One region of the Peribacillus phoenicis genome, then DNA from elsewhere that is predicted to be linked to it. Evidence: riboswitches for the same ligand, from Rfam matches in the RefSeq annotation. Region 1 holds a riboswitch; each other region holds the start of a gene.
What was found. Region 1 has a riboswitch for S-adenosylmethionine ahead of ABC374_RS12245 (YezD family protein). Riboswitches for the same ligand answer to the same signal wherever they lie in the genome.
Positions count from the first base shown of each region.

Region 2: it holds a riboswitch for S-adenosylmethionine, as region 1 does, so the genes downstream of both, ABC374_RS13825 (bifunctional homocysteine S-methyltransferase/methylenetetrahydrofolate reductase) here and ABC374_RS12245 (YezD family protein) in region 1, are expected to answer to the same signal.
Region 3: it holds a riboswitch for S-adenosylmethionine, as region 1 does, so the genes downstream of both, mtnK (S-methyl-5-thioribose kinase) here and ABC374_RS12245 (YezD family protein) in region 1, are expected to answer to the same signal.

Region 1 covers NZ_JBDFMF010000001.1:2,491,294-2,499,098, reverse strand. Annotated here, with positions in the region: gene ABC374_RS12260 (SDR family NAD(P)-dependent oxidoreductase) at 1-505, shown strand, start outside; gene ABC374_RS12255 (TetR/AcrR family transcriptional regulator) at 679-1,266, shown strand; gene ssuE (NADPH-dependent FMN reductase) at 1,478-2,011, shown strand; SAM riboswitch class I at 2,293-2,401, shown strand; gene ABC374_RS12245 (YezD family protein) at 2,573-2,716, shown strand; gene ABC374_RS12240 (phosphoadenylyl-sulfate reductase) at 2,899-3,603, shown strand; gene sat (sulfate adenylyltransferase) at 3,679-4,827, shown strand; gene cysC (adenylyl-sulfate kinase) at 4,870-5,469, shown strand; gene ABC374_RS12225 (nitrite/sulfite reductase) at 5,487-7,112, shown strand; gene ABC374_RS12220 (DUF3906 family protein) at 7,133-7,348, shown strand; gene cobA (uroporphyrinogen-III C-methyltransferase) at 7,368-7,805, shown strand, end outside.
Region 2 covers NZ_JBDFMF010000001.1:2,831,163-2,838,967, reverse strand. Annotated here, with positions in the region: gene ABC374_RS13850 (NCS2 family permease) at 1-11, shown strand, start outside; gene dapF (diaminopimelate epimerase) at 195-1,181, shown strand; gene ligD (DNA ligase D) at 1,648-3,507, opposite strand; gene ku (non-homologous end joining protein Ku) at 3,658-4,500, shown strand; gene ABC374_RS13830 (MOSC domain-containing protein) at 4,994-5,644, shown strand; SAM riboswitch class I at 5,756-5,854, shown strand; gene ABC374_RS13825 (bifunctional homocysteine S-methyltransferase/methylenetetrahydrofolate reductase) at 5,958-7,805, shown strand; gene metH (methionine synthase) at 7,798-7,805, shown strand, end outside.
Region 3 covers NZ_JBDFMF010000001.1:2,863,543-2,871,347, reverse strand. Annotated here, with positions in the region: gene ABC374_RS14025 (YozD family protein) at 1-124, shown strand, start outside; gene deoD (purine-nucleoside phosphorylase) at 365-1,069, shown strand; gene ABC374_RS14015 (lmo1851 family serine protease) at 1,356-2,816, shown strand; gene ABC374_RS14010 (LCP family protein) at 2,931-3,821, shown strand; gene mtnA (S-methyl-5-thioribose-1-phosphate isomerase) at 3,913-4,959, opposite strand; gene mtnK (S-methyl-5-thioribose kinase) at 4,974-6,176, opposite strand; SAM riboswitch class I at 6,255-6,408, opposite strand; gene ABC374_RS13995 (carbon-nitrogen family hydrolase) at 6,480-7,262, opposite strand; gene ABC374_RS13990 (pyridoxal phosphate-dependent aminotransferase) at 7,362-7,805, shown strand, end outside.

The sequences.
Region 1 (7,805 bases):
CGATATCATGTTTAATAATGCCGGCATCGGTGCAGGCGGTATGATCCTCGATCAAGATATGGAGGGTTACTTCAAAACGATTGGAGTGAATCAGCACGGAGTTGCCTTTGGAATCATGGCAGCAGGACGGAAAATGAAGGAGCTAGGTAACAAGGGTGTCATTATTAATACGGCTTCTGTGTTTGGTTACTTAGCTTCCCACGGAACCTTTGCCTATCAGGCGACTAAAGGAGCTGTAAGAATGATGACACAGACAGCTGCTTTGGAATTGGGTGCTTATGGCATACGGGTAGTGGGCATTGCGCCAGGCGGGGTTGACACTCCTATCATTCAAGGCTATAAAGATATGGGAATCATCGATAAATTGAATGCAAGTCAAATGCGCGGTAAATTAATTAAGCCAGAAGCCGTTGCAAATGCCGTCTATCTATTATCTTTAGAGGAAGCGGATGCGATCAATGGAAGTGTAGTCATGGTCGATGATGGCTATGCATCCTTTAAGTGATTTTCTCTATAAGAAAACATCGTCCCAATCAGACGATGTTTTCTATTTATGATATATGGGAATATTGAATTCTAATGAATCAAAGGTAATATTGACCGATTGATACCATCGGGATATCATGGAAAATAGATTGGTGAAACCGGTCTTATCATTATAAAAGAAGGTTGATATTTTTGAAAAAAGGGCAGCAAACGAAAGAACGAATCATAAATGTAGCCCGGACTCTTTTTGCCACTAAAGGTTTTGACATGACAAGAACGAATGAAATTGCCTCTGCTTGCAATGTTTCCGAAGCTACTATTTACAAATACTTTGACAGCAAAAAAGATTTGCTATTGGCTACCATTACCCCTGATGAGAAAGAGGAATCTGAAGATGGGACTAGCCATCTATCTACGGATGATCTAGTGGAGAATCATGTTTGCACCATGATAAATAAAATTCTTGATAATAAAGAACAGTTTTCGATACTATTCAGGGAAACACAATTTGATCAAGATATTTCTAAGCAATATGTAGATCAGATTTTCAAGCCGAATGCCAGGCATATTGAAATACAGAAGAGAATAGATAGTGGTGAGATACAGTATATCTCTGATATTATCCTATTTAATGTAGGGATCATTTCTTTCACATTGGCATTATCTACACATTATGAGATCCATCAGCAGAAAAAGGAGCCATATTTTACTTCTGAACGAATTAAGAGCATTGCTCAACTTTTGGTATATGGTATTCATGGCAAACAAAAACATACATAATGAAACGGTCATATTTACGGCTTGATGCTCAAGCCCTTCAATATGACCGTTTTATTTTCCTTAAGATCCGATGGAGTAAACTTGAAAATTTTTTAAACCAGAGTGTAAGATTTGACTTATATTTTTCAGACTATTACGATAAATGCATGCTGTACGAAATGCTTACGAAGATTTTATCTGGAAATCATGTAATATTGGAGGGGGAGATTAAATGACCGATATCGTAATTTTATCAGGAAGTCCGGCTATTCCGTCCAGAACGGACATTTCACTAAAACATATTCAATCATTAGTTGAAAACGAAGGTTTTACCACAGCTTATTTCTCAATTACGGATTTCTCAGCAGATGATTTATTCCAAGGCAAATATAATAGCGAAGATATCTTAAAGCTTTCAGAGAAAATTCAAGCAGCTAGAGGTGTCATTATTGGTTCACCGGTTTATAAGGCTTCTTATACAGGTGTATTGAAGGCCTTGATCGATTTGTTGCCAGAAGGTGCTTTTAAGGGTAAGCCAGTACTGCCAATCATGATTGGCGGAAGTAACAGGCATCTATTGGCGATTGACTATGCACTTAAACCATTAATTTCAATATTAAAAGGCGAGCCGCTGCAGGGGATTTATTTCGTTGATAAAGAAATAGATAAACAGAATTCAGAAAACCCGATAAATGATTTGCATTTAATTGATCGCGTCCAGAGTCAAGTTCAAGAATTTGTAGAAGCGATACAGTTAAGAAATTAATGAATTCGAGTAATTCCTTCTATAAAAAGTACTGGAATTCGAGAAATTATTTTTTCAAAGAATGACAGGCGCCAATAATAGGTTTGTTAATGAAAATAGACTCATTTTTTTGGATGCTTTATCTAAAAAGACGAGTCTATTTTCATATTTACATGAACATAAAATCATAATCGGAATAGTGTGTATAAAAATAACAGTTCATCCATAATATTAAACCAAGTTATTTTATAAGAAAACTCCATTGACAAGGATTAAATATATGTTAATATTTAAAATAATAAAACTTATCCAGAGCGACGGAGGGAATTGGCCCTTTGAAGTCCAGCAACCTGCATGATCGATGCAAGGTGCTACCTCCAACAAAATGTTGATCATTTTGGAAGATAAGGTAAAGATATTTACCTTGGGATCTTTCCATCATGGAAAGATTTTTGTTTTTTGGGAAAGTTGTAGGCAAACCATAACAATGTAAGGTTGTTTGGAATTATATAAATCTAAGAAATTCATTGAACCAGCGGTGAAAATAAGAAATTCGCGGATTTTCTTAAAGGAGGAACAGGCTTGGATAAAGAGAATCAGCTTGAAGAAATATTTGAACGACTTCAAGAAATGCTTAATTCTATGAAATATGGATCCATTACACTTATTGTCCAGGATGGTAAAATCATTCAAATGGAAAGAAATGAAAAATTAAGAATTAAATAAGGTATCTGCTGACTAGAAAAACTAGAGGCGGGTTTAACTGATATAGAGAGAGTATTGGTTAGATTCGTCTCTTTTTTCCTAGAGTCAAACAAACTGGAGAAGATTACAACGGGCATTGATCAACAGTTACTCTAACCTGATACAGCAAGTTTTTAGAGGGGGCTACAAAGTTGGCTGCATTAATAAACTATGAAAATTTCAACACTGGGGATTTCCCTGTATTTCCCGAAGACAGTGAGACAAAAGGTGCTTTGGAAGTTCTGCAATGGGCGAATGACCATTTTGGAAACGAACTGATTTATGCTTGCAGTTTTGGCATTGAAGGCATCGTGCTTACGGATTTATTGGCGAAGGTCAATCCTTCTGCCAAAATAGTTTTCCTTGATACAGATGTTCATTTTGAGGAAACTTATCAATTGATCGAGCAAGTGAAAAAGCGATATCCAAAGCTTTCGATCGAAATGAAGAAACCTGCCTTGACGCTAGAGGAACAAGCAGCGGAATATGGGGATGAATTATGGGTTAGAGATTCAAATAAGTGCTGTAATATCCGTAAAATCATTCCGCTTACCGATGTGCTTTCAACGGCAACAGCATGGCTTTCGGGACTGCGGAGGGAGCAATCCGAAACAAGGGCTTTAACCGAGTATATCAATAAGGATAATAAGTTCAAGTCAGTTAAAATATGTCCACTCATACATTGGACATGGAAAGATGTTTGGCGCTACGCCCACAAAAACGGACTTCCATATAATATCCTGCATGATAATGGATATCCGAGCATTGGATGTAAAACATGTACAGCACCAGCCTTCAATGCAGATGATTTACGCTCTGGCCGTTGGCAAGGAGCTCAAAAAACGGAATGCGGATTGCATTTATCTTAAATAAATAAAAACCATAGGCTTAAATAAATAGAAACCATAGGCTTAAATAAATAGAAACCATAGGGGGAAATTAGCATGACAATCAGTTTACCGCACGGAGGAACATTAATCGATCTTTGGGAACCAAATTATGATATTAGTAAAATAACAAAGTCAATCGAAATCGATCAAATTGCTTTAAGTGATCTTGAATTGATAGGCACTGGTGCCTACAGTCCAATTAAAGGATTCTTTACAAAAAGTGACTACGAGACAGTGGTCAAGGATTTGAGGCTTAGCAGCGGTCATGTATGGAGCATCCCAATTACGCTTCCTTTGACCGAAGAAACTGCAGAAACCCTTACTATAGGTGAAGAAGTAACGTTGACTCATGAAGGTGAAACATACGGGATTCTCTCCGTTTCCGATATTTACACGCCAGATAAGCAATTGGAAGCGACATTAGTATATCAAACGGATGATGAGAAGCATCCTGGAGTGAAAAATTTATATAACCGCGGTGATGTATATGTCGGTGGGGAAATAAAGTTGATCAAGAGAATAGAGCGTCCGCAGTTTCAAGCTCACTATTTGGACCCAGTCGAGACAAGGAAAGCTTTTGCTGAAAAAGGCTGGGAAACGGTTGTCGGCTTCCAAACGAGGAACCCTGTTCACCGTGCACATGAATACATTCAAAAGACAGCATTGGAGATAGTCGACGGCTTATTCTTAAACCCTCTTGTAGGTGCCACCAAATCAGATGACATTCCGGCAGATGTAAGAATGGAAAGCTATAAAGTGCTGCTTGAAAAATATTATCCTAAGGATCGCGTCTCCCTTGCAGTTTTCCCTGCTGCCATGCGTTATGCAGGACCTAGGGAAGCCATTTTCCATGCGATGGTCCGTAAAAATTATGGTTGCACACATTTTATCGTCGGACGTGATCATGCGGGTGTGGGCGATTATTATGGAACATATGATGCTCAAAAAATCTTTGGGAATTTCAACGCAGATGAGTTAGGGATCACGCTATTATTCTTTGAACATAGCTTTTACTGTAAAGCATGTGGCAATATGGCTTCCGCTAAAACTTGTCCGCATGGCAAGGAAGACCATGTCATCCTGTCTGGAACGAAGGTAAGGGAAATGCTGCGTAACGGAGAAATTCCTCCAGCTACCTTTAGCCGTAAGGAAGTCATCGAGGTGTTGATCGAAGGTCTAAAAAAGAATGAAGTTTATAACTGATCGGACATAAATTGAAGGATCACATGAAGAGGGGGATTTTTAATGAGTAAAAGTACGAATGTCACTTGGCATGAAACGTCATTGACCAAGGAGCTCCGCCGGAAGCAGAACGGCCATGAAAGCACAGTTCTATGGTTCACTGGTCTCTCGGGCTCCGGAAAATCAACGATTGCGAATGCAGTCGCTAAAGAGTTATATAATCGGAATATTCGAAGTTATGTTTTGGATGGTGATAATATCCGTCATGGTTTGAATAAAGATTTAGGTTTTTCTGAAGAGGACAGAACCGAGAATATTAGGCGAATCGGTGAGGTTTCCAAGTTATTCGTGGATAGTGGGCAGTTCGTATTGACCGCCTTCATATCACCTTTCAGGGCAGATCGGCAGATTGTACGTGATTTACTTGAAGAAGGGGAGTTTATTGAAGTATACATAAAGTGTCCGATCGAAGAGTGCGAAGTGCGTGATCCTAAAGGTCTTTATGACAAGGCGCGTAAGGGAATCATTAAAGATTTTACCGGAATCGACTCTCCTTACGAAGAACCTGAACAACCGGAAATCATTTTAGAATCCGACCAGTACAGCATTGAAGAGTGCGTTGAACAGGTAATCGGTTATTTGTCAGCAAAGAAAGCGATTTAATCAAGGAGGATAATATAATGGTTTACGAGAAATTTTGGTCGGAAAATCCACTAATCGCTAAAAATAAAACGGAAGTCTGGAAATTGGAAAAAGACGGCTTGAAGATATTTGATGATATTCCACATTACGCAGCAAATGGTTTTGATTCCATCCCTAAGGAAAATTGGGATATGTTCAAGTGGGCGGGTCTCTACCTGCAACGGCCAAAAGAAGCTGGTTATTGGATGATGCGTGTCGTTATTCCCGGCGGTATCCTGACTTATGATCAACAAATTACGCTGGCAAACATCGCTAAAGATTACGGGAGGGGTGTATATGACATTACAACCCGTCAAGCCATTCAATTCCATTGGCTGACCATTGAACAAGTCCCGGATATCTTAAATCGTTTGGAAAAGGTTGGAATGACTACGGCTGGTGCTTGTGGTGATATCACACGCAATATCATCGGGAATGCATTGGCAGGCATCGATCCTGACGAACTTTTCGATACACGCGAGGTTCTATATGATGTATTTGAGTATTTCCGCCTTAACGAAGACTATTCGAACCTTCCTAGGAAATATAAAATGTCCATAAGTGCTAATATCCATAATGCATCAAATGCTGAAATCAACTGCGTTTCTTTCAATCCAGCAACTAAAGAAATTGATGGAGTAACGGAAGTTGGTTTTCACGTAAAAGTAGGCGGTGGGCTGTCCTCCGTTCCGATGCTGGCAGAGGAACTTGATTTATTCATTTTACCTGAAAAAACAGTCGAAGTAGCGGCAGCCATCACGACGATATTCCGTGACTTCGGGTACCGTGAAAAACGTCATCGCTCACGATTGAAATTCCTTGTCGCTGATTGGGGTCCTGAACAATTCAAGGAAAAGCTGCTGGAATACACCGGTCCGCTTCCTGAAAAGGGTGAAAGTGCGGTGGAGGGATGGAATGCAGGTTATTTCTACGGCATCCATAAACAAAAACAAGATGGTCTGAACTATGTTGGAGTCAATATACCAGTTGGTCGCCTAAACCCAGACGAAGTGATCGAGTTTGCCGAACTTGCGAAGAAATATGGAAATGGTGAAATCCGAAACTGTAATTCTCAAAATCTTATCATTCCAAATGTGCCGGATGCAAAACTTGAGGAATTAAAACAGGAATCCATCTTTGAAAGATTTCCATACCACCCAAAAAAATTCATTGGTTATTCCGTTTCTTGTACAGGCATCGAGTATTGCAACCTGGCACTCGTTGAAACAAAAGAACGAATGAGGACCATTTCTGAATCATTGGACAAGGAAATAGATCTCGATGTTCCTGTAAGGATGCATATGGTCGGTTGTCCGAATAATTGCGGTCAAAGAGCCATCGCCGAAATTGGCCTGCAAGGCATAAAAATGAAAAACCAGGACAAAAAGATGGTCGAGGCTTTTGAAATATACGTCGGTGGAACGCTGAATGAGGGCGGGAAATTCAATGAAAAACTTAAAGGGAAAGTGGAAGCTGAAAAGCTCTATCATGTTCTGAAAGAACTGATTCTATTTTTCAAAGAAACAAAACTTCTATCGGAAACCTTTCTTGATTTTGTGGAAAGGGTAGGGATATCCGAGTTACAAAGTAAGCTTGATGATATATTAACGGAAGTGGCCGTTTAATAGGGGAAGGTAAGCAATCGATGAATCTATACCGTTTTGAAGTCACTATCAAGGAACAACCAATTCATGTCATCATTGTTGCCGATTCAGATGAAAAGGCGTTTGAACTTGTTGATATCGAGCTGGAAAAGCATTATTTGAAAATGCCTGAAGTGGATGACATCTCATTATACGAAAAAAAGAAAATTAAAAATGGAGCAGGTTTCGTTTTATCGGAATTCGAAACGATTCTCTAAGGGAAGGCAGGTTGCAAAAATGGGGAAAGTATATCTAGTAGGAGCCGGTCCCGGAGATCCAGATTTAATTACATTAAAAGGATTAAAATGCATTCAAGAAGCTGATGTCATTTTATATGATAGACTTGTCAATAAAGAACTTTTGAATCATGCAAAAGACGGTGTCGAGCTGATTAATTGCGGTAAACTGCCGGATTATCATTTGTTGCAACAGGATACCATCAATCGGTTCCTGGTCAAATATGCAAAAAAGGGAAAAGTGGTCACCCGTTTGAAGGGCGGCGATCCATTCGTCTTTGGCAGAGGCGGGGAGGAAGCTGAAGCCCTCGCCAAAAGTGGCGTGAGCTTTGAAATCGTACCAGGCATTACGGCCGGAATCGCCGCTACAGCTTATGCGGGAATTCCAGTTACACACAGGGACCACGCTTCATCTTTTGCAATTGTTACCGGTCATCGG
Region 2 (7,805 bases), 340 kb from region 1:
TGATCGGTTAATAATTCAAAAGAGCGGTTGGAGTATGAGTTAATTCTTATTCCAACCGCTTTTCTTATTGGGTTTTTCGTCGAAAAAAGGATTTATTGTGATTTACGCGATGACACATCCATCTTTAAAATGCTATGATATAGAATATTAAAAAAATGATAAATGACAAGCAGCATATTAGAGGATGTGACAGGATGATTATTGAAGGTTTAAAAAGCCATGGTTCAGGAAATGATTTCTTGATCATTGATGAATTGACTACAACCCTGACGTTTACTGAAGAACAGCGGAAAAATTTCGCGAAGGCCCTATGCAATAGGGAGAAGCTTGGAGCGGATGGTATTTTGTTTGTAATGAAAAGTGAACATGCTGATTGCCGGATGCGTGTCTTTAATGCGGATGGTTCGGAAGCCTCGATGTGCGGCAATGGACTTCGTTGTGTTGCACGTTACGCGAACGACGTTTTAGGGCTAGATAAAATGATCGTGGAAACCATGAAGGCGGATCTACTCGTGGAAAAAACGGAAGATATTTATGAGGGCATTCCGACTTTCAAGGTGGAAATTTCACCAGTAAGTTTTAATGTGAAGGATCTACCTCTTGTATTGGCTAAAGAACAGCTGCAAAACGAACCAATGCCGGAACTTCATGATACCCTGCTATTTTCGGCATTGGCGGTTCCTAATCCACATTTGATCACTCTCGTCGATAGTGACGTTTTACAAAGTGATTTGCAGGAAGAACTTTCAACAAAGGTCAATCAACCGAATGAACTTTTCCCTGATGGTGTCAATGTCAGCTTTGTGAAAGAGCTGGAACCAGGGAGCATTTATGTGCGGACATTCGAACGGGGAGTAGGCTTCACGAATGCATGTGGAACGGCGATGTCTGCTTCAAGCCTTGTAACATGCTCTGTTGGTTTAAACGCATTGGAAAGTGAAATATCTGTCTACAATAACGGCGGAAAAGTTAAATGCGTTGTCCATCATGATGAAGAAAGCCAAAAGTATTCAATTGATTTAATCGGGAATGCAACCTATGAATTCAAGGTATCGATTGAAATAGACTTAGATCAGCCTGAAAAATTTGAAATGCTTGAAAAAGAGGATTTTGAATTGGAAACAAGCTTATATGCCAAGCTTCAGGATGAAGTGCAAAGTTATTTGAATACAAAATTATAATGAAATTTTTAAACTGCAGGCGAACTTGAAAAAAAGCGAGTTTGCCTGCAGTTTTCTTATTAAATAAGTTGCAGTTGATTTCAGCCGGAGCACTTTTTTCGTCCTTCGCCGTACCTTTCCGGAGCTTTTTCTCGATAATCCACCCAGTTATTTTTACCTTCACCGCAAATAATCAGGCCGTTGACGATTTTATCCGACCTTCGCCGCATTTTATTAGGCCGTTGACGATTTTATTCGACCTTCACCGCCATTTATCAGGCCGTTGACGATTTCATTCGACCTTCACCGCCATTTATCAGGCCGATGACGATTTTATCCGACCTTCACCGCAAATTATCAGGACCTTCACTGCACTTTATCAGGCCGTTGACGATTTTATTCGACCTTCACCGCAAATTATTCGACCGTTCGTGATTTCATTCGACCTACACCGCACTTTATTCGACCGTTCACAAATTTATTCGATTTATGGGTTTACTTCAGTTGTTGGTCTTTTTTGTTTTAGGAACGATAAAACTTCCAAAAAGGCTGGTCCATTATCGACAAGTCTGTAATCCATAAAAGCACATCCATCCCTTTTTATTCTGTTTGGGATGGTTTCAATCGTATAGTTCTTTAACTGGAGATTTTCGTCGACTTCCTCCCAAAACAAAGGTGTAGCCACACCCGCGAAAGAATTTCCCCGTGGGGAATAAGGCTGGATGATGGTTTTTCCTTCACTATGCTGCACAAAGTCCAAGTAAAGTCGATTGTGCCGATTTATTTTCATTCTTTCCGTTGTAAAATCATTTGGGTTGGAACTTGTTAAGTAGTCACCAAGAAAGTCGGTGAATATGCGTGTCTCCTGATAAGTAAATCTGTCTTCAGGCAATGGAATGTGAATTTGCAGTCCTTTGTTACCTGAAGTTTTTACAAAAGCTTTAATCCTTAATGATTCCATCACTTTTTTAATTTCCTGTGCGGCCTTTATCGCAAAGGAGAAAAATTCGATGGAAGGGGGATCTAAGTCCAGGACGATTTCGTCGGGTCTTGTTTTACCCGCTTTCTGAAAGGGGGCATGGAATTCCAATGCAAGCTGATTACCAAACCAAAGAAGCGTTTCAATATCGTTACACAGCATGTATTCGATATCCTCATCCATGAACGTTTTAATAAAGGCCGGCGCATAATCAGGTTTGTTTTTCTGGAAAAATCTTTCTTTATCCAAAGTGCCATGTGGATAGCGGATCGTCGTAAGCAGTTTATCCTTCAAGAATGGTAAGAAGAAAGCTGAAACCTCCCGTAAATAATGAAGGTATTCAACTTTCACCACCTGTTTACCTTCTGTTATCCAAAGCGGTTTATCTCTGGAAGTTATTTGTACCGTATCTGGAAATGTGTATTGGCCTAGCACAAATTTCTCCCAGGTACATTCATCGGGAGTCGTTTGCAAAAGCCATTGCGAAAACTGAGGTTCACGCAGTTCATTTTCCTCATATACGTGTAAGAATTGAACTTCGATGCAAATGGATGGATGGATATAAAAAAATTGTGCATCTTCATCTGATGCATTTTGCTTGATCAATTGATGCAATATACTTTTATCTCGAGCACTCAGTCCATTTTTGACACTTCCGATTTTCGTTACGGCACCTTCTTTGAAAACTGCGAGGGAAACGTAACCATTTTCTTTGTGCAATGCTGTAATGAAACAAGAAACGGTCTTCCAATTTTTCACCTTAATCCAAGCTGTTGTACGTCTTCCTTCTTGCCAAGCACCCCGAATTTCCTTGGCGACAACCCCTTCGCCATCTAACAGGGTGACCTTATTCAAGGCATTATCCAAAACGTCAAAACTCTCTATTAATTGTATCAAAGCCTTATCGTTGGGATTAGGAGGCATGGGAAGACCGAGTTTTCCCCCCATATTCAACATCAATTCCCTTCGTTCCACCATAGGTTTAGCTGCTACGTCTTTTCCGCTGATGCGAAGCAGGTCAAACGCTATAAACCGACATGGGGAAAAGCGGGCATTTTCTGAAATTAAGGATTGTTTCCCAAGGCGTCCTCGCCACTGTATTTGAAAAAAGTCTGCTTTCGCCTGATTGGTAAGCCAGACCAATTCTCCATCTAACTGAAGCGGGAGATAATCTTCCAGGCCCAGGTCTTTGATGTAAGCAATGATTTCTGGAAATTGTGGTGATAATTCCTTCTCATTCCGACTCGAAATGCTTATGGTATCGGAGTCTATCGTTAATATAGCCCTAAAGCCGTCATATTTGACTTCATAACGCCAATCCTTGGAGTTGGGGGCTTCAGGGTAATAGGTAGGCAGCATCGGTTTCATTTTTGTATTTACCTCCGCAAATAATTGATACCATTATTTTGCCAAAAAAACGAAGTGTTAGAGTTGGCAATTGTTTTTTCGGTTTTTTTTGAACAAAGGGGAATAATAAAATTGTTCTTCTCATTAAAAATAAGTTATGAGGTGACGAATATGCATACGATGTGGAAGGGGAGCATATCATTCGGTTTGGTGAACATTCCGATTAAACTTCATGCTGCAACGGAGGATAAGGATATATCTTTAAGGACGTTGCATAAGGAATGTCATTCACCGATTAAATACGAAAAGGTTTGTCCGGTATGCGAGAAAGAAGTGGGGAAGGATGATATAGTCCGCGCTTTTGAGTATACAAAGGGAAAGTTTGTTGTATTGGAAGACAATGAACTGGAGCAACTGAAAAAACAAAACGAAGAAAAAGCCGTGGAAATCGTGGATTTCGTTAAAATTGAAGAAATAGATCCCATTTATTTTAACCGGAGTTATTACATGTCCCCTAATGACGGGGGGATAAAAGCTTATTCCCTTTTGAGGCAGGCCCTCAAGGAATCGAATAAGGTGGGGTTGGCAAAAATCATCATTCGCTCTAAAGAACAAATGGCGGTTATCCGAGTCGTTGATAATACCTTGGTGATGGAAACGATTCATTATCCGGATGAAGTCCGCTCCACAGCGGATGTTCCGAATATCCCTGCCAATGATACCATTGTAAAAAAAGAAATCGATACTGCCGTATTATTGATAGATCAATTAACGACTACTTTCGATCCGACAAAATACACCGATGACTATCGAACCGCGTTACTAGAATTAATTGAATCAAAGAAAACGGGACAGACGACGATTACAGCGAAAACAAAAGAACCAGTTTCCAACAATGTAACCGATTTAATGGAGGCATTACAGGCATCCATAGACCGTACAAAACATGATGAACCGGAAAAGAAAAAGACGACCCGAAAGAAAGCGGCACCGAAAAAAAAGAAACAAGCGTAAACAGGAAGCTGAGCGGAAGACGCATGATGTCGCTCGGCTTTCTGCTTGTTTTTGCAAGGAATCAGGCTTCTAATAAGGAAATGAAAGGGACTTGATAAGGAGGGAAGGAAAGTACAAATAGGTAAGTCGATCACGATGCAAGAAAATGAATGGAATTACAGGGAATTAGTGGATATTAATGAAAGCAAAAAAAATTCGCTCCCTAAAGAGCGACAATGAGGAATTCAATCGTGAAAATCAACATATAGGCGAACGGTTGTAGTTTTCGACTATATATTGTGTTCATATTCTACCATATTTAATTCTGAAATAGCAACAAAATTACTGAAACTATCCTATGAATTTTTCTGGAAATCAATGATATTTCGCCCATTTAACGGCTCATGTGGCTTTTTCACTTCATATACTTATAAAAAGCTACAGAATAAATGGATTTTTAGTATAATTTATACATATAGGATGATATAAATTAAATATGAATGGAAGATGCAAAATGGAAAATGGAAAAATCAAATCACTTCATGCCGGAAAGCCGAAACAGGAAATTTTTTCGAATGTCGATATCTTTTCTGCCATGGATAAACAAGCACATGATAATGTGACAGTGACTAAATCAGGCATAATTGGTGATGGGGTAGGTAATGTAAAGTTCCATGGAGGTCCTGATCGGGCTTTGTGCTTTTACCCCTTTGAGCATTATTCATTATGGAATGAAAAATTCTCTAAAAAGCTGGATATCCCAGCATTCGGTGAAAATTTAACTGTAGCGGGGATGAGGGAAGAAGCCACGTATATCGGCGATATTTATCAAATAGGCGAAGTGATTGTTCAAATTAACCAGGGAAGGATACCTTGTTCGACCATTTCCCACTTCAATCAAGAACCTAAGTTTTTGGAACTCGTGCTGAAAACGAGTTTCACTGGATATTTTGCAAGAGTACTTCAAGAAGGAACGATAAATAAGCAAAACGAAATCGTGCTAATAGATCGTTTGCAAGAAAAAATTTCAGTTCATTATGCAGCAGAGGTAATCCTTCATAAACGAGATGGCCTGGAAGGCGCTAAGGCTTTACTTACTCTAGACTCGTTAGCGGAAGACTGGAAACAAAGAATATTGAAGAGGGTTAAAGCCGCAAAAGATTGAATCATTTTTGCAAAAGTGAAAAAAATGTCGATCAGGTATTGAAATTGACAGATTATTAATGTAAATTAAATATAATCTAATTTTGAAATCTTGTGAAAATTATATAAATGGATCTTATCGAGAGAGGTGGAGGGACTGGCCCGAAGAAACCTCAGCAACCAGCTTAGGCAAAGGTGCTAAATCCAGCAAGCAGAGCTTGATAGATGAGGAGAATGTTTCAAAAAACCTTCTTCTTTGAGAAGGTTTTTTTCCTTTTCTCTCATACTCATAAAATACGACAAAAACAGGACTGTTTTTGAGAGAGGGTGTAATGATGAATTTTCGTAAAGAAGTGAAAGAAAGAATGTTGGTTGGGGAAGGGGCAATGGGGACCTTATTGTACTCATATGGCATCGATCAATGTTATGAGGAATTAAACTGCACGAATCCAAATCAAATAGAGTCCATCCACCGTGCCTATCTCGAAGCTGGTGCAGATATCCTTCAATCAAATACATACGGAGCCAATTTCAACAAATTGAAACGGTATGGACTTGAAGATGAAGTTAGCAGAATCAACCGCCAGGGAGTCATTCTTGCTAAAAAAGCGGCAAAAGGAAATGCGTATGTCTTCGGTACCATAGGGGCACAGCGGAGTATCAGGAAATCGGATTTAAGCATGGAAGAGATTAAACGGGGGTTTCGTGAACAGCTATACAGTCTGTTGATGGAAAACCCTGATGGGATTCTCTTGGAAACATTTTATGACCTGGAAGAGCTGGAAACCGTCCTGCAAATCGTAAAAAATGAAACCGGATTGCCGATCATCGCAAATGTTTCGATGCATGAACTGGGTAATCTTCAAAATGGAATCCATTTAAATGAAGCCTTTCAAAAACTCGAGCAATTGGGTGCCGATGTTGTTGGGGTGAATTGCCGTCTCGGTCCACATCATATGATCCGGGCCTTGGAAGAAGTGAGCTTGCCGAAGGATGCATCGATTGCCATATACCCTAATGCCAGCCTCCCGGATTATGTGGATGGAAGGCTCGTCTATAAAGCTGTGCCGGAATATTTCGGTTCAAGTGCCCTGGAACTTCGTGAGCAAGGTGCCGCTATCATAGGCGGGTGCTGTGGAACGACTCCACTGCATATTCAAGCTGTAAAGAATGCAATTGGAAGTTTTGCTCCTGTAAAAGAGAAAATTACGAAACCCCGTGAAATAGAAATAATTGAAGTGAACGAAAGAGAATTGGAACTTCCACTGTACGAAAAGGCCAAGACGGAAAGGACGATCCTAGTTGAACTTGATCCACCGAAAAAGCTGGGAATAGAGAGCTTCATGACCGGTGCTGAGGTTTTGAAAAAAGCAGGGGTCGATTCCATTACATTAGCGGATAATTCACTTGCCTCACCAAGGATATCGAATGATGCACTGGCTAACTTACTAAAGAACCAATTGAATATTAATCCGATGGTGCATATAACATGCCGTGATCGAAATTTGATTGGCCTGCAGTCACATTTAATGGGTCTGCAGACGGTGGGGCTGAATGAATTATTGATCATCACCGGAGATCCTTCAAAAATAGGGGACTTCCCTGGTGCCACTTCGGTTTATGATTTATCTTCCTTTGACCTTATAAGCATGGTCAAACAATTTAATGAAGGTCTTTCCTATTCCGGTCAAAGTTTGGGTCAACGGGCGAATTTTAAAATTGCGGCAGCGTTTAATCCCAATGTGAAATATCTGGATAAAGCCGTACTGAGAATGGAAAAGAAGATTTCCTGCGGTGCTCAATCCTTTTTGACACAGCCAATTTATTCGGTGGAGCAAATCGAAGAAGTACATGAAGCTACAAAACATTTAGAAACCCCGATTTTCATCGGTATCATGCCTTTGACAAGCACCCGGAACGCAGAATTCATCCATAATGAGATCCCAGGCATTAAATTGCCCGATAACGTAAGAAGGGCCATGGCTTTAGCGGGGGATGACCCTGTAAAGTCTAGGATGGAAGGGGTTAATATCGCGCGGGAACTGGTGGACGCGGCAAGGGAAAAATTCAAGGGCATATATTTAATCACTCCGTTCCTTCGCTATGAAATGACGGCGGAACTTACGAAATATATTAGAAAAGTCGATAGTAAACAGACATCAGAGGTGGCAGTACATGAATAA
Region 3 (7,805 bases), 370 kb from region 1:
CTTTTTTCAAGAATTGATAAGACGGGGCTATCTTCCAACAGAAGCTGAAGTTGAAGATCTTGCTGACATCACATTCGAATATCTTCTTGAAAAGTGCATAATTGATGAAGAAGTCGATGAGTAACCTGTCATAAGACGGTTAACAGCTTCCTATCCCTTAATTTTATTAACCTTAAAAAAAGACGGCGGACCTCCGCCGTTTTGTTGCGGTTTAAAGGAAGGGTGTCAAAGTCTTTTCATGACTTCCAGTTTCCTTATCTTTTTCAAGTTCTAGGATAAGGTTCGATTTTCCTAACTTGTGGTTGATATGGTATAGTAGTTTTTGAATATCATTTCAATCACAAGTTAAGGAGGACATAGTCGTATGAGCGTACATATTGGTGCAAAAGAAAATGAAATTGCGGAAACGGTCTTACTTCCTGGGGACCCGTTGCGTGCAAAATATATTGCTGAAACATTTTTAGAGGATGCTAAACTTTATAATGAAGTTCGTAACATGTTTGGATATACAGGGACATATAAAGGGAAACGAATTTCTGTACAAGGTACAGGCATGGGTGTCCCATCCATTTCGATTTACGTGAATGAATTGATGAATAGCTATAATGTCCAGAAGCTGATTCGTGTGGGAACTGCAGGAGCGATTCAGAAGGATGTAAAAGTCAGGGATGTGATCCTTGCAATGAGTGCTTCCACCGATTCCCAAATGAACCGCATGACTTTCGGCGGGGTGGACTTTGCCCCAACGGCGGATTTCGAATTACTAAGAAAAGCTTATGACGCTGGCACAGCTAAGGGCTTGCAATTGAAGGTCGGTAATGTTTTTACGGCCGATCAGTTTTATAACGATAATAGTGATTTGGAAAAATGGGCAAAATACCAAATCCTTGCAATCGAAATGGAATCAGCAGCGCTATACACGCTTGCTGCTAAATTTGGCCGCCAAGCATTATCTGTATTAACCATTTCCGATCACATTTTAACCGGTGAGGAAACGTCGGCGGATGAGCGCCAGTCAACCTTTAACGAAATGGTTGAAGTGGCATTGGAAGCAGCGATCCAGGACTGATAATTGGATGTAAATGACAGGCGGGTGACCAGGAATAAGTGAAGCTGTATAATGACAGTTGGATACAGGCTCAGTTATTCCTTGGTAGCCCCATTTTTGTAATGTCAATAGATGCCTGTAGTCCAGGGAGTTTTCTCTATGCTTTAACGTTTGCGAAGCGTAAAAAAATACATATGGTCATAAGTTGTTATTTTTGATAACAATTATTTTTCGATTGTCATGAAAGCTGTTAAAATAGAAAGAAATCGTTTATATCGTCATGAAGAATGAAAGTGGTGAGGCTTCAGTGGAAGAAGAAAATCAAGAACAGCCAAAAGAGGCAGGGAAATTCATTAAAATAAAGAAGTTTACGTTCATTATGGGGATTTTCTTAGTCATATTTCTAACTGCAGGGATTACTACAATAGCCTTGACCTTTGGAGATGAAAAAGTAGAGTCATTAGCACCGGATAAGCATGCGGAATTTGAAAAGCTGTATACTACATACGATAAGATAAAAGATAACTATTATGAAGAGGTTGATGAAGAAAAGCTGGTTGACGGCGCAATTAATGGAATGATCAAATCATTGGATGATCCCTACTCTGCTTATATGGATAAAAAGGAAGCATCTAGTTTCCATGAAAGCATCTCTTCATCTTTTGAAGGAATCGGTGCCGAGATTCAGGAGCAGGATGGACAAATCATGGTCGTCTCACCTATAAAAGGGTCCCCAGCAGAAAAAGCGGGGGTAAAGCCGAATGATATCATTTTAAGTGTGGACGGTAAAAGCGTTGAAGGGCTAAGCTCTTCTGAAGCTGTCCTGAAAATCAGGGGCGAGAAGGGTACGAAAGTGGATCTATCCATCTCAAGAGCTGGTGAGTCGGAACCGATTGAGCTCACCATTAAACGGGACACAATTCCGATTGAGACGGTTTATGCGGAAATGCTTGATGATGGAGTTGCCAAGATTCAAGTCACCAGTTTTTCCGAACATACAGTCCAAGAGCTGAAAACGGCGCTTGAAGAAATGTCCAAGAAGGATATGAAGGGTCTCGTATTGGATTTGCGGGGAAACCCGGGGGGACTGCTTGATCAAGCAATAGAAATGGCAAGCCTGTTCATACCTAATGGGGAAGTGGTCCTTCAAGTTGAGGAGCGCAGCGGGAAAAAACAAGTCTATAAATCGGAGAATGATGGAGAACTGAAAATCCCGGTAGTCGTGTTGATTGATGACGGAAGTGCCAGTGCTTCTGAAATCGTTGCAGCGGCTGTCAGTGAATCTGCGGACATTCCATTGATTGGTGTCAAGTCATTTGGGAAAGGGACAGTGCAGACTGCCGAAGACTTTGAAGATGGATCTAACTTCAAATATACGGCAGCTAAATGGTTGACTCCTGAAGGCAATTGGATTCATAAAAAAGGGATCAAGCCGGATATTACTGTGAAGCTTCCTGGTTATGCCAGCCTTCCGTACATTTCGCCCGATAAGGAATTGAAAGCATCTGATTCTTCGAGTGAAGTGAAAGCTGCTGAAGAGATGCTGAAGGAAGCGGGACATGATCCGGGTAAGGTAGATGGATTCTTTGATGAAGCAACAACGAATGCGGTCACAGCATTCCAAAGGGAACAAAAAATTAAAGAAACTGGCACCATTAAAGATGATACTACCATGAAATTGATGCAGGTCATCCAGGAGAAAATCCTTAAGAATGACACACAAGTGAAAAAGGCGGTAGAAGTATTAAAGAAAGAAATCAATAAATGATTTTGCCCGAATAGCCTGTCAGCGATTATCGTTGGCAGGCTATTTTTGTCGTTTAATGCATAGGATTCCAATATTAGGCAGAGAATAGGGGTAATTTTCCGATGAGGTGAGGTAATGAAAGAAAAGGTATTGTTCATATATCTATTGATCTTGATTCTGGCAGGCTGCACTTATGCCCCTTTACCCAAACAAAATGGAAATGCAGGTACGGAAAAAAAACTAACCAAAGAAGAGAACCAGGAAAGCGTGAAAACATTTCTGTTAATTGGTGTTGATACAAGGGGAGAGGAAAATTCTCGATCAGATGCGATTATACTGGCAAAATATTTTCCTGAGCAGGAAAAACTGAAGCTGGCTTCGATTATGCGTGATAGTTATGTGAAAATCCCCGGGAATAAATCAGGATATAACAAAATAAATGCAGCTTATTATTATGGTGGAAGGGAACTTCTCAAGAAAACCATACAGGAAAACTTTGGTGTCAAGGTCGATCATGTAGCGGTAATTGACTTTCAGGGATTCGTGAAGATGGTCGATTTACTTGCACCTGAGGGGGTAGCGGTGAATGTGGACCAGGAAATCATTGATGATATGAGCATTCAAGCAAGCGTCGGTAAAAATGTTTTACATGGGGAGGAAATATTGAAATATGTCCGTTTTAGACATGACGATGAAAGTGATTTTGGAAGGGTTGAGCGTCAACAAGAAGTAATGGTTCAATTAAAAACAGCGTTTATAAATCAAATCTCGTCCTTCGAAGGGATGGCAGCCCTTCCTAGTATAATCGAACAAGGACTCTCGTACTTGGATACAGATATTGGACTGAAAACAATAATGGAAATGGGTCCAAAAGCCGTCTTCCATACACCGGACACCGTCGAAACCTTAAGGGTTCCAGTGGAAGGAAGCTTTAAAGATGAAATATATCCCCAGTCCGGAGCCGTTTTGGAGATGGACTACACTAAAAATAAGAAGGCACTTCAGGAGTTCTTTTCCAAAAAATAAAAATTGTATTGTGGACCTCGCAAGAATAATCACAAAAACGAGAGGGATACGAAATCCTTCTCGTTTTTTATCATCAATAAAGCAACCTGGATCATTTAACAAAAAGCGGGATGTTTTTAATGAAATCCGGTGTTATGATGCCATTTTCGGTAATGATGCTTGTAATTAGATGATTCGGTGTAACGTCAAAGGCAGGATTGAAAGTCTTCACGTTTTCGGGAGCGATCCTAACACCTTGAATGAAGGTGATTTCCGCTTCATTCCGTTCTTCGATCGGGATGGAAGTGCCGGACTCGAGAGTAAGGTCGAATGTGGTTGATGGAGCGGCCACGTAAAAAGGGATACCAAAGTGCTTGGCTAATATGGCCAATCCCAATGTCCCGATTTTATTGGCTGTATCTCCATTAGCCGCAATTCTGTCGGCACCGACGATAATGCCATTTATTGCTTTCTGGTGAATCGTATGGGCAGCCATATTATCAGAAATTAATGTGACATCCACCCCCGCTTGCATCAATTCCCAAGCAGTCAAACGCGCCCCTTGCAGGACAGGCCTTGTTTCACATGCATACACTTTTAGCGGAAAGTCCTTTTCTTTAGCCAGGTGGAAGGGAGCCAAGGCTGTGCCATACCGAGCCGTGGCAATTCCCCCAGCATTACAATGCGTTAGAATGGAATCTCCTCTAGTGAATAAGGATAAACCATGTTCCCCGATTTTCCTGCACATTTCTTCATCTTCAGCAAAGATGGCTTTAGCCTCCGATACAAGTGCTTCCTTGGCAGTTGAAATGCTTTGCGCAGCTTGCAGGGTAATTTCCATCCTCCTTAACGCCCAAAAAAGGTTGACAGCAGTTGGCCGTGACGAGGCGAGTTTTTCAATATGCCTTGCTACATTTTTCTTGAATTCGGCTAATTCAGTGGTTGTTTCCTGTTTGGCACCAAGTGCAACACCAAATGCTGCTGTCAGTCCAATTGCTGGGGCACCGCGAACTTTTAATGTCAAAATGCTGTCATATACATCATCAACAGAATGAAGTTCAATAAATTCAGTTATGGAAGGCAGGGCTTGTTGATTTAATAATGTAATATGGGAATCAGCCCATTGTACCGAATAAGGTAATGGTGCTAGTTTTGTCATGTGCAGGTCTCCTTTTAAATGGTTGAATAAGATGGCAGTGTACGTTGCTTCAACGCTTCAATTACAGCTGGAACATCCAATTCTTCTCGTTTTTTAATTAAAAAAGCACCAATTTCCAATGTAGCCGTTTTGGCAGCGATCCTTGTTTCTTTATCTTCAATGACATTTAAATCGGCAACATGGGAAAGTCCGATGGTTCGCCGAATCATTTCACAGCCGGCAAAGCCGAATGCATCTTTTTTAAATTTTGTCAGTAAATAAGGCAGATAACCTTTCACATGGCGAAATGGGCTTTTATTTTGGCCTTCCCATAATTCGGAATAAGTTTCTTCAAAGGCATTCCAAAATTCATTAAGGTGTGTGAAAATCTCTTCCTTTCCAGCGCTATTACGTGTGACTGCCTGAAAGAGAAGGTTGGCGGTGTATTGACCAAGGTCAAAACCAACTGGACCATAAAAAGCGAATTCCGGATCGATAACCTTTGTTTCAGTTTTACTTGCAAATATACTTCCAGTATGTAAATCACCATGAAGCAAGGCTTCCTGCTCGGTTTCAAAGCTTTGTTTCAGCTTAGCGACCTCAAGGATCACTTCTTTATCATTCCATATATTTTTGGCGGCATCTGTCAATTCCACCTCGAAATCTCCCGGGAGTTCCTCAAAAAATGGATCCGTGAAAATAAAGACCTCAGTGATTTTGCAGAGTTCGGGATTCGTGAAATGTCGGGCCACTTCCTTTTTCGCAGAGGGTTCTAAATGATAATCGGATGTATAAAATGCCGTTTTCGCAACATATTCACCAATATGCTGAGAAAGCAATGGATATGAATCTCCTTCGATCAATCCTGTTCTAACGATTTTCAAGTGCGATAAATCCTCCATGACCGTGATGGCAAGCTGTTCATCAGAATAATAGACTTGCGGTACGAATTCTGGGCAATAACTTCTGAAATGAATCAACGCATTCGCCTCAATCGCAGCTCTTTTCAATGTCAGCGGCCAGCTTTCGCCAAGTACCTTGGCATAAGGGACCGCTTGTTTAATTATAATTCCTTTATTTGTGACTGTGTCTGTAATATGAAAAACATAATTTAAGTTTCCATCGCCGATTTCTTTACATGTTAAACTTGCATCCGCATTGACCAACCCAAGTTTTTTTGCAAGGGTTATAGCTGTTTCGTTTGTCAATCTCTTAAAATTTGAATGGTTTTGAGTCATTCTTTTCCCCTCCGGATTCAAAATAAGAATAAAAAAGCCTCTTTCATATAGAAAGAGGCAGAAGTTTTGGCTTCGGACCTCTTATCTTCCAGAATATGAATTCTGGTGGAATTAGCACCGTGCTCTGTGGATTTTATAATCCGGCGGTGAATCCGCCCCATTTCACAATGGTATTACAGTCGGTTGCTGGGCTTCATAGGGCCTTTATCCCTCAGCCTGCTCTTGATAAGAGTAAATGTTTTCTGAAATTTTAATCTTCGGGAAAATAATATCAACTTTTTAAATAGTTTGTCAATGGGTAAATTAATAAAAATCAGGACGTCGATCTTCGAATACAGGTATTTTGTTACGTGCATCCGAAACTTTATTGAAGTCCAAGGTGCCTGTCAGGAGTTCGTTTCCTTCTCCGGCTTCACTTATGATATTTCCCCAAGGATCAATAATCAAGGAATGACCGGCAAATATATTATTGACATCAGAGCCTGAGCGATTAACGGCTACAACATAGGCTTGGTTCTCGATGGCACGGCTAATCAATAAGGCTCTCCAGTGATCGAGTCTCGGCTTTGGCCATTCAGCCGTAACGAATAGAACTTCGGCGCCTTTAGCGGTATGGGCTCGCTGCCATTCAGGGAAACGGATGTCATAACAAATGAAACCAGCACATATTTTTTCATCAAGAGTAAATAAACCATCCTTTTCTCCTGGCTTCAGGAAATGATGTTCATCCATTAACTGAAATAAGTGAAGCTTATCATATTCTTTTATGAGATTTCCCTGTTTATCGATGATGATCATGGTGTTATAGATTCCCTTGCTCGTTTTTTTCGCAATGGAACCGCCTACGATGTGAATCTCGTGTTTCCTTGCCTGTGTTTTAAGAAATTCAATCGTTTTTTCGGCCTCTTGATCTGCAATCTCATTTAACCTGCTTAAGTCGTATCCGGTTGTCCAAAGCTCTGGTAAAATGACGATATCGGGTTCCGACCGTGCTGCTTTTTCCAACCATTGTTCCGCAACCTGAAAATTGATATCCGGTTGCCCGAATGCTATATCCATTTGAATACAAGCTATTTTCCACTTCATCGTTTAAAACCCCCATATGTAAAAAATGCTTTACAAGACTATGATAAACATATATCATTTGTGACTAGAATTTCAAGAAATTTCAGAGAAGGTGTATAAATGGTGCAATTCGAAAAATCCAGACAGCTTCAGGACCTGCCTAAGCAGTTTTTTGCCTCACTAGTCGCAAAAGTCAATGCCATCACGGAGCAAGGACATGATGTCATAAATTTAGGTCAGGGAAACCCTGATCAGCCAACACCAGACCATATCGTGAAAAGCTTGCAGTCTGCCGCTGAAAAAACGATTAATCATAAATATTCGCCATTCCGGGGGCATCAATATTTAAAAGATGCTGCTGCCGTCTTTTATGAACGTGAATACGGTGTCAAGCTGGATCCGAAAAGTGAAGTGGCGATTCTCTTCGGGGGAAAGGCAGGTCTTGTCGAACTGCCGCAGTGTTTATTGAATCCGGGTGATACGATTCTTGTTCCGGATCCCGGCTATCCGGATTATCTTTCCGGTGTTGTTTTAGCCCAGGCAAAGACCGAGTTCATGCCCTTG